2 regions of the Laceyella putida genome follow, and region 2 is predicted to be linked to the other one. Evidence: a T-box and tRNA genes for the amino acid it is inferred to sense, from the RefSeq annotation. Region 2 holds a T-box; the other holds one or more tRNA genes.
What was found. A T-box is a leader RNA that pairs with one kind of tRNA and senses whether it is charged. The one in region 2 lies ahead of leuS (leucine--tRNA ligase), so its partner is inferred to be a tRNA-Leu.
Positions count from the first base shown of each region.

Region 1 (4,407 bases), on a different contig from region 2:
AACTGAAACCCACTCCTGCCTGAAAAGGATAAGATGTCGCCGTTTTCGGTAATTTTCCGCCTTTAGTTGGTGGGTTGTTCCCCGGATTGTTCCCTGGGTTATTTCCTGGGTTATTTCCCGGATTGTCTCCAGGGTTGTCTCCCGGATTGTCCCCAGGGTTGTCTCCCGGATTGTCCCCAGGGTTGTCCCCAGGATTGTCCCCAGGGTTGTCCCCAGGATTGTCTCCAGGATTGTCTCCCGGGTTGTCCCCAGGGTTGTCCCCAGGGTTGTCCCCAGGATTGTCTCCAGGATTGTCTCCCGGGTTGTCCCCAGGATTATCTTTTCCACAAGCACCAAATTGCAACCTCGCGATCATCGATTTGCCGAGTTGCGTGCCATCCGCCCTTAATACCAATTTGACTGCATAATTTTTCGATTGCTTGGATGCCGGAACAGATTGTTTGATGGAAAACTGCTTGTTATCCATCGCATTGGCAACCTCACCTGACTTAACCAGTTTCCCTTGGGAAAGGTTGCTGTCCCCTTTTGGCAGCTCATAGATTTGATAGAGCACATCGTAATCGGTTTCTGCTGGCACGGGTCCGAGTTTATCCGTGAACGGACCGATTTTGGCATCCATATACAGAGTAGTACAATCATCGTCAAAGCGCAAAATGGTCAAAAAATTGGCATTCTTCAGCGCATCTGCGCGCATTTTGAGTGAAGTGCCACTCTGCGACGCATTTGAAATACTTGGAGAAGCAATCAACAACACACATGCCATCAAATACATGACTACCCATTTAGAAAAGTTTTTAATCATGTATGTATCCCTCCCTTATGCTTAATTTATTTTCAACGCACAATTAGTTATTCCTTCTACAAAAAACAAAAAAAGGGAAAAATTCAAACGAACAATATAATCCCCACCAAAAAACTTTTTTACACAAAGCCTTCCATGACATTATCCCGCTGAAGTAGATTTTCTAACCTTTGGTAAAATGCAAAAAACAGCGGACTAACGTCCGCTGTTTCGCCTTGGCGTGCCCTGGAAGATTCGAACTCCCGACCTTTTGATCCGTAGTCAAACGCTCTATCCAGCTGAGCTAAGGGCACATATATCATTGGAGCGGAAGACGGGATTCGAACCCGCGACCCTCGCCTTGGCAAGGCGATGCTCTACCCCTGAGCCACTTCCGCATATAATGGGGCGACCGATGGGAATCGAACCCATGAATGCCGGAGCCACAATCCGGTGCGTTAACCACTTCGCCACGGCCGCCAAGATAAGTGGCGGAGCTGACGGGATTCGAACCCGCGATCTCCTGCGTGACAGGCAGGCATGTTAGGCCTCTACACCACAGCTCCTCATCATGGTGACCCGTAGGGGATTCGAACCCCTGCATGCTAGCGTGAAAGGCTAGTGTGTTAAACCGCTTCACCAACGGGCCAATATCTGGAGCTTCCTACCAGGCTCGAACTGGTGACCTCTTCCTTACCATGGAAGCGCTCTACCGACTGAGCTAAGGAAGCATGTTGGCTCCTCAGGTAGGACTCGAACCTACAACCTACCGGTTAACAGCCGGTTGCTCTGCCATTGAGCTACTGAGGAACATCTGGAGCGGGTGAAGGGAATCGAACCCTCGCATTCGGCTTGGAAGGCCGATGTTCTACCACTGAACTACACCCGCAAGGATGGTGCGGTCGGCGAGACTCGAACTCGCACGATCAGGGATCACTACCCCCTCAAGATAGCGTGTCTGCCAATTCCACCACGACCGCAAAAGAGTGGTGAGCCATGAAGGACTCGAACCTTCGACACCCTGATTAAAAGTCAGGTGCTCTACCAACTGAGCTAATGGCTCAAATTCAAATGGTGGAGGGAGTAGGATTCGAACCTACGAAGGCGAAGCCAGCGGATTTACAGTCCGCCCCATTTGGCCACTTTGGTATCCCTCCATATGGTGGAGCTAAGCGGATTCGAACCGCTGACCCCCTGCTTGCAAGGCAGGTGCTCTCCCAGCTGAGCTATAGCCCCAAATTGCTCTAGTGCACCCAGACCGACTCAAACAATAGGCCTCATGTTTATCAAGCGTACGCTCGAACCAACTGGGCTATAGGCTTTTGAGCCTTGATTGGGTTGCTCACGAGATACTAATTTACCATGCTTCACCCAAAAATGCAATACCCTAACCCCATTTTTTTATTCCTTTTTTGCATAAAAAATCTATTTAGCAAATCATATAGCCCAAACATAAGACCAACAGCGAAATCCATCGCCACTTCTCAGGTCCAACCATCGTCTTGGCGGGTTGCCCGTCTGCTTTTATCGCGCATTTTTGATCCGGATGAATAAATCGAGCCAAACCGATCCACAAGAATTCGTTAATTTAATTTCAAACGCGACGTTTATTTTACACTCTTTACGTCAAACACGCCCCTTGGCGACCGAAACTTTCAAACTAATATAAATTGAGCTATAATTTAATCGGGATGAAAAATTATAAAAATCATGGGAGGTGAATCGGGTTGAGTAGAAAAGAAATGGGCTTTTGTCTGCTGGCCCTGCTGCTCTGTCTGTTGGTGAACCCGATGCAAGGGCTAGCGAAGCAACGCCACACCGCTTCATCCTTCTCAGCCATTGAGGTGAAACGCCAATTGCGAGCCGCCTGGATCGCCACCGTAACCAATATTGATTGGCCCTCCAAAACCGGTCTTAGCAAAGAACAACAACAAGCCGAGTTTAACTCTCTCTTGGATGAATTGAAAAAAATGGGCATCAATGCGGTGATTGTCCAAGTGAGACCAACGGCTGATGCCTTTTATCCCTCCACGCTCAATCCTTGGTCCAAATATTTGTCGGGAACGCAAGGCATATCGCCGGGCTACGATCCCCTCGCTTTTATGGTGCAAGCCGCGCATAAGCGCAACATGGAGTTTCATGCCTGGTTCAATCCCTATCGGGTCAGCATGGATACCCAACTCTCCTCACTCGTCCCGAACCATCCGGCGCGCCAACACCCCGATTGGGTGGTTACTTACAGTGGCAAGCTCTGGTATGACCCGGGGATTCCAGCAGTGCGGGCGCATATTGTCGACAGCATCAAGGAAGTGGTTCAGAACTACGATATCGATGCCGTTCACTTTGATGATTATTTTTATCCTTATCCGGATGGCACCGACTTTCCAGATGAGAAGACATACCAAACCTATGGGCAAACCACCTTTCCCAATAAAGCGGATTGGCGGCGTAACAATGTGAATCAATTGGTCAAAGAAGTGGATCAACAAATTAAACAGTTAAAGCCTTATGTGAAGTTTGGCATCAGTCCATTTGGCATCTGGCGCAACAAGTCAACCGACCCCACCGGATCAGACACGTCCGGCTTTCAAGCCTACGACTCCCTTTACGCTGATTCCCGCACATGGATTCGCCAAGGCTGGATCGATTATATCGCCCCACAAATTTATTGGAATATCGGTTATGCGGCTGCCGCTTATGAAAAGCTCGTTCCCTGGTGGGCCAATGAAGTGAATGGAAGGGCAACGCACTTGTACATTGGGCATGCCGTCTACAAGATCGGCAGCAATACGGAATGGAACCATCCTGATGAAATCCCCAACCAACTGCAATTGAATCAACAATACCCCCAAGTGAAAGGAAGCATCTTCTTCAGCACAAAAGACTTGTTAAAAAATCCATTGGGCTTTGCCGAACGTTTGCGCACAGATCTATATCGATATCCGTCCCTTATTCCTGTCATGCCTTGGTTGGGTGGACAAGCTCCCTCCGCCCCCACCCTTCTTTCCGCAATACGCGGAAGCGGCGGAACCACCCTGACATTTGCCGATAACGCCAACCAGACGAGTTATTTTGTGATTTATCGGTTTGCACAAGGTGACACGATTTCTCTTGACCAACCCCGACATATTGTGGGTACCATGCGGAAAACGGTATCCGGATCCACTCCGCAAATTTTTCAGGATGAAACGGCGGAGGCTACGAAGTCTTACACCTATCTCATCACGGCTGTCGATCGCCTCCATCACGAAAGCAACGCCAGCAACGCTATTCAACTTCGCTCTTTTTCAGTGAAGTGATTCCTTTTCTCCTACCCTTGTAAAAAGGGGATTTCTTTTTTAAAAAGAGGTTGCCGGCCGCATTGCTTTGCTATATTCTAAAAATTAAACATACGAATGAGGTGATGGATAATATGTCGAAATGTTTCCGCTTTTTCTTGCAGTCAATGTCCATGAATCGGGAAGCCCAATTCTTAAAAGACCTTCATGCGCAAGAAACGGTGAAGAAGGCCCAGAAGAAACGGAATCATTTGCGACGAGTGAAATAAGCGCGTTCGTTCATCCACTTCGCCCCCATCCAAACAGAAAATCCTCACAAATGATGTTCGTAATATTCACTCATTTCCG
Region 1 covers NZ_JBHTBW010000036.1:272-4,678, forward strand. The annotation lists gene ACFQNG_RS11650 (hypothetical protein) at 1-802, opposite strand, end outside; tRNA gene ACFQNG_RS11655 (tRNA-Arg) at 1,019-1,095, opposite strand; tRNA gene ACFQNG_RS11660 (tRNA-Gly) at 1,105-1,179, opposite strand; tRNA gene ACFQNG_RS11665 (tRNA-His) at 1,186-1,261, opposite strand; tRNA gene ACFQNG_RS11670 (tRNA-Asp) at 1,271-1,347, opposite strand; tRNA gene ACFQNG_RS11675 (tRNA-Glu) at 1,354-1,430, opposite strand; tRNA gene ACFQNG_RS11680 (tRNA-Thr) at 1,437-1,512, opposite strand; tRNA gene ACFQNG_RS11685 (tRNA-Asn) at 1,517-1,591, opposite strand; tRNA gene ACFQNG_RS11690 (tRNA-Gly) at 1,597-1,670, opposite strand; tRNA gene ACFQNG_RS11695 (tRNA-Leu) at 1,676-1,761, opposite strand; tRNA gene ACFQNG_RS11700 (tRNA-Lys) at 1,769-1,844, opposite strand; tRNA gene ACFQNG_RS11705 (tRNA-Tyr) at 1,854-1,938, opposite strand; tRNA gene ACFQNG_RS11710 (tRNA-Ala) at 1,942-2,017, opposite strand; gene ACFQNG_RS11715 (glycoside hydrolase family 10-like protein) at 2,524-4,080, shown strand; gene ACFQNG_RS11720 (hypothetical protein) at 4,194-4,328, shown strand.
Region 1: it has a tRNA-Leu gene. The T-box ahead of leuS (leucine--tRNA ligase) is inferred to sense a tRNA for this amino acid. The anticodon was not compared.

Region 2 (4,407 bases):
TCCCGCCGATGTACTCATCCACAGGCAACCATTTCGCCGCTTTTTCCGGCGAGAAAGGCATGTTCTCATTCTTCGCATCGGTATAGCGCATAAAGTACCATGAAGAATCAACAAACGTATCCATGGTATCCGTTTCACGGCGCGCCGGTTTGCCACAGCTGGGGCACGTGGTATGCACAAATGTATCCGAAGTGGTCAACGGATTGCGTTTCCCGTCAAACACCACATCTTCCGGCAAAATGACGGGCAACTGCTCTTTGGGAACCGGAACAGTGCCGCACGCATCACAATAAATGATCGGGATCGGCGTACCCCAATACCGTTGGCGGGAGATGAGCCAGTCACGCAACCGGTAGGTCGTCGTCCAACCGCCTTGGTTCCGCTCTTCCAAGTGCTGGGCGATCGCCTTTAACGCTTGCCGGTTTGGCATACCGTCAAATTCCCCCGAGCCGACCAACACCCCGTCTTCGGTAAAAGCTTCCGCCAATGGCTCAGCCAGCGCTTCACCTTCCACCGGTTGAATCACGGTCTTGATCGGCAACGCGTATTTGGTCGCAAACTGGAAGTCCCTCTCATCATGCGCCGGCACTCCCATCACTGCACCAGTGCCATAATCCAGCAATACATAATTGGCCACCCAGATGGGCACCTTTTCTCCCGTAAGCGGATGTTTCGCATAGGCTCCGGTAAAGAGGCCCACTTTTTCCGCCTCCGTGGATGTCCGTTCGATTTCGGACTGTTTTTTCATCTGCTCGATAAAGGCGAGCACGTCCGCTTCGGTCTCCTTGCCTTTCACGAGGCGCGGCACCAAGGGATGCTCAGGCGCCAACACCATGTAAGTCACCCCGAACAAGGTGTCGGGACGGGTGGTAAAGACTGTCACTCGCTCGTCCCCGCATTCGGGAATGGTGAAGGTCACATGCGATCCTTCACTTTTGCCAATCCAGTTGCGTTGCATCGCCCGCACCCTGTCGGGCCAATCAGGCAAGCGGTCCAAACCTTCCAGCAGGCGTTCCGCATAATCCGTAATGCGCAGGAACCATTGCTCCAGCTCTTTTTTGGTCACTTCCGAATCACAGCGCCAGCACTTGCCGTCTTCCACCTGTTCATTGGCGAGTACCGTATTGCAGTCCGGACACCAGTTGACAGACGCTTTTTTGCGGTAAGCCAACCCGCGTTCATAGAACAGCAAGAACAGCCATTGGTTAAATTTATAGTAATCGGGCAAGCAAGTGCCCAAGTAACGCTCCCAATCATAGGAAGCGCCGATCAAAGCTTGTTCTTTGCGGATTCGCTCCATATTGGACAATGTCCACTCGCGCGGATTGACGCCCCGGTTGATCGCCGCGTTTTCCGCAGGCAGGCCAAACGCATCCGCCCCCATCGGGTGCAATACGCGATAACCGTTCATGCGGCGGAAACGCGCCACCACATCACCAATGGAATAAACGCGCATATGCCCCATATGCAACCCTTCTCCGGAGGGATAAGGGAATTGCTCCAACGCGTAATATTTGGGTTTACTCTCATCTTCATCCGTCTGGTACAGGTTGGCTTCCTGCCACCTCCGCTGCCATTTGCTCTCGATTTCTTTTGGCGAATACTCTCTCATGACACTTACGCTCCTGTCCTAAAAAATATAAAACCTCCCGCCCCTAGACTTAGCTAGGGACGGGAGGTTGGATTTAACAATTCCCGCGGTACCACCCTAATTAGTACCAAATGAAGTACTCACTCAAAATCCGCTAACGGGGATGAACCGCCAAAGGGTACTAAACATCCGCGTTCCCCTTCGGAGCGATAAGACGAGTTCATCTACTGTCTCAGGTTGACTCGCACCGACCGTCAACTCTCTGGACTGAGCCACGTAAACTACTACTCCTTATCATTGCCGTAAAAACCTTGTGTTTTCTCTAATTATATGCAAATGGGAAAATCAGTGTCAACGCATTATGGCAAATTTATCTCCACTATTGAACCTGCACTTGCTGAGCGTCGCCCCATAAGCGTTCCAGGCCATAAAATTCACGCTCATCTTTGTGGAAAACATGCACGACCACATCCCCGAGGTCAATGAGAACCCAGCGAGCATCCTGGTATCCTTCGATCCCTTTAAGTGGTAGGTTGAGTTCGGCGACTTTCTCTTTGATGCCATTGACAATCGCTTGCACCTGCGTCTGCGAATTTCCGTGGCAGACAACAAAGTAATCGGCAAACACCGATAACCCACGAATATCAAGGACCGTCACATCTTGGGCTTTTTTCTCCTCGGCAGCGGTGGCCGCCAATTGCGCGATTTCCACTACGTTCAAATAGATTCCTCCCTTAGTTCCGTTTGAGTCACTTGATCTAGCAACCAGTTGCGCGTAAAGAGGGTCAACGGATACACTTTCTGCCCCTTTTGAATCAAAAAGAGGATGGTGTTATCCAGTGCTTTGATCATCGCTTGATCCAAGTTCGACATTGCCAGCCCTCTCACTTCATCCACACCCGGGAAACGGCGCCCCGGTTCAATGTAGTCGGCCAACCAGATCACTTTCTCCAGAAGTGACATGTGCGGGCGGCCCGAAGTGTGGTATTGGATGGCGTTCAGGATATCTTGATCGAGAATGCCAAATTCCTCACGCGCCACGATGGCCGCAACCGGGCCATGCCATAATTCTTTATTGTATTGCAGTAGATCTTTGGGTAAGTCTGTGGCCTGAATCTTCGCTGACAGTGTGTCATCAGGCCAGAACTTGCAATAATCATGCAGGATGCTCGCCACGACGGCGGGGTAAGGGTCCATTCCCAGTCGGGTCGCCAATGCCACGGCGGTCTCCTTGACTCTGAGCGTATGTTCCCACCGCGACTTCGGCATTTGTTCTTTTGTAGCTTGCAATAAAATCTCAAGATCCATACAACCCATGCTCCCTCATATACTGGTAAACGGAATCCGGAACGAGGTAACGCACTGATTTTCCTTGGCGAAGACGCTGGCGGATCTCAGTGGAGGAAATATTGGTTTCAATCGCATCCGGTATCCAGTGAAGGGAATTTTTCACCTCGGCTGGCAATGTTTCCACTTCCACGCCCGGACGCCCCAAGCCAATCACTTGGACAAACTGTAGGATTTCCTTTATTTTATACCAATTTGGCAAATCTTTCACCATATCCGCCCCAACAAGCAGGTAAAATTCCACACCAGGATGGGATTCGCGCAACACCCGCAACGTATCGTAGGTATAAGACGGACCCTCCCGCTCCAACTCCATCGTCGACAGGTGAAAGCAAGGATGGCACCGAACGGCCAAGTGGACCATATGGACGCGATGGGAAGCGGCCGTAATTTGCTTGTCTAACTTGTGTGGTGGTTCAGCTGCGGGGATAAACCAGACCTGATCCAAGGCGGCCACTTCACGCGCTTGCTCCGCCAAGATGAGGTGACCCATGTGGATGGGGTCAAAGGTCCCACCAAAAATCCCTACCTTCATGGTGATTCACTCTTTCTATTCCCTTTTTCCCGTTAAGGCAACCTCCAACACTTGCCGCATCACCCCAACCGGCGCCGGGGCGTCCAACCAAAGCTCCAAGGCCAATGCCGCCTGATGAAGGAGCATCCCTTCTCCCGTATGGATGGCGGCCCCTTTGGCTTCCGCCGCTTGCAACAAGGTGGTCATCCGCGGATGGTAGACCAGGTCGCTTACCAGTTGGTCGGCGTTCAACCACTCAACGGGAATGGGCGTCGCTTCAGTATCTGGCACCATCCCTACCGAGGTGGTGTTAATGATCAGTGTCGCTTTCTTAATCTCGGACTGGCAATCCGCCATGGCCACCGCTTTGGTCTGGGTATGGCGCGACAGATGGTGCGCCAGCTCTTCCGCTTTGACGATGGTGCGGTTGGCAATCGCAATGGAGGAAACGCCAGCCGCGGCCAACGCATAGCCCACTGCCCGGGCCGCTCCGCCCGCCCCCAAAATAACCACCCGCTGTTCCGTTAGCGGGAGGGAATGTTGCTCTTGCAACGAGCGGAGATAGCCCGCCCCATCCGTGTTATAGCCAATCCATTTGCCGTCCTGTTTCACGACCGTGTTGACGGCCCCTATCTCGCGCGCCGTTTCATCCAGCCCGTCCAAATATTCCATAATCGCGACTTTATGGGGAATGGTAACGTTCCATCCCTGCACATCCAATGCCTTGAATCCCTGAATCGCTTCTTTCAGCTCTGTTGGGACCACCCGAAAGGCCAGATAAACATAGGGCGCTCCCATCTCGGCAAGTGCCGCATTCATCATGTCAGGTGACTTTGAGTGATTGACCGGATCGCCGATTAAGCCGAGCAATCCGGTATGGCTATCAATGGAACGCATTCCTTTCCCCCCCTTGCTTATGTGAGCGAACTTCGCTTTTTCAGTAGAACCCTTCTAA
Region 2 covers NZ_JBHTBW010000015.1:86,354-90,760, forward strand. The annotation lists gene leuS (leucine--tRNA ligase) at 1-1,612, opposite strand, end outside; T-box leader at 1,665-1,898, opposite strand; gene rsfS (ribosome silencing factor) at 1,971-2,303, opposite strand; gene yqeK (bis(5'-nucleosyl)-tetraphosphatase (symmetrical) YqeK) at 2,309-2,899, opposite strand; gene ACFQNG_RS05830 (nicotinate-nucleotide adenylyltransferase) at 2,889-3,473, opposite strand; gene ACFQNG_RS05835 (shikimate dehydrogenase) at 3,489-4,349, opposite strand; gene yqeH (ribosome biogenesis GTPase YqeH) at 4,404-4,407, opposite strand, start outside.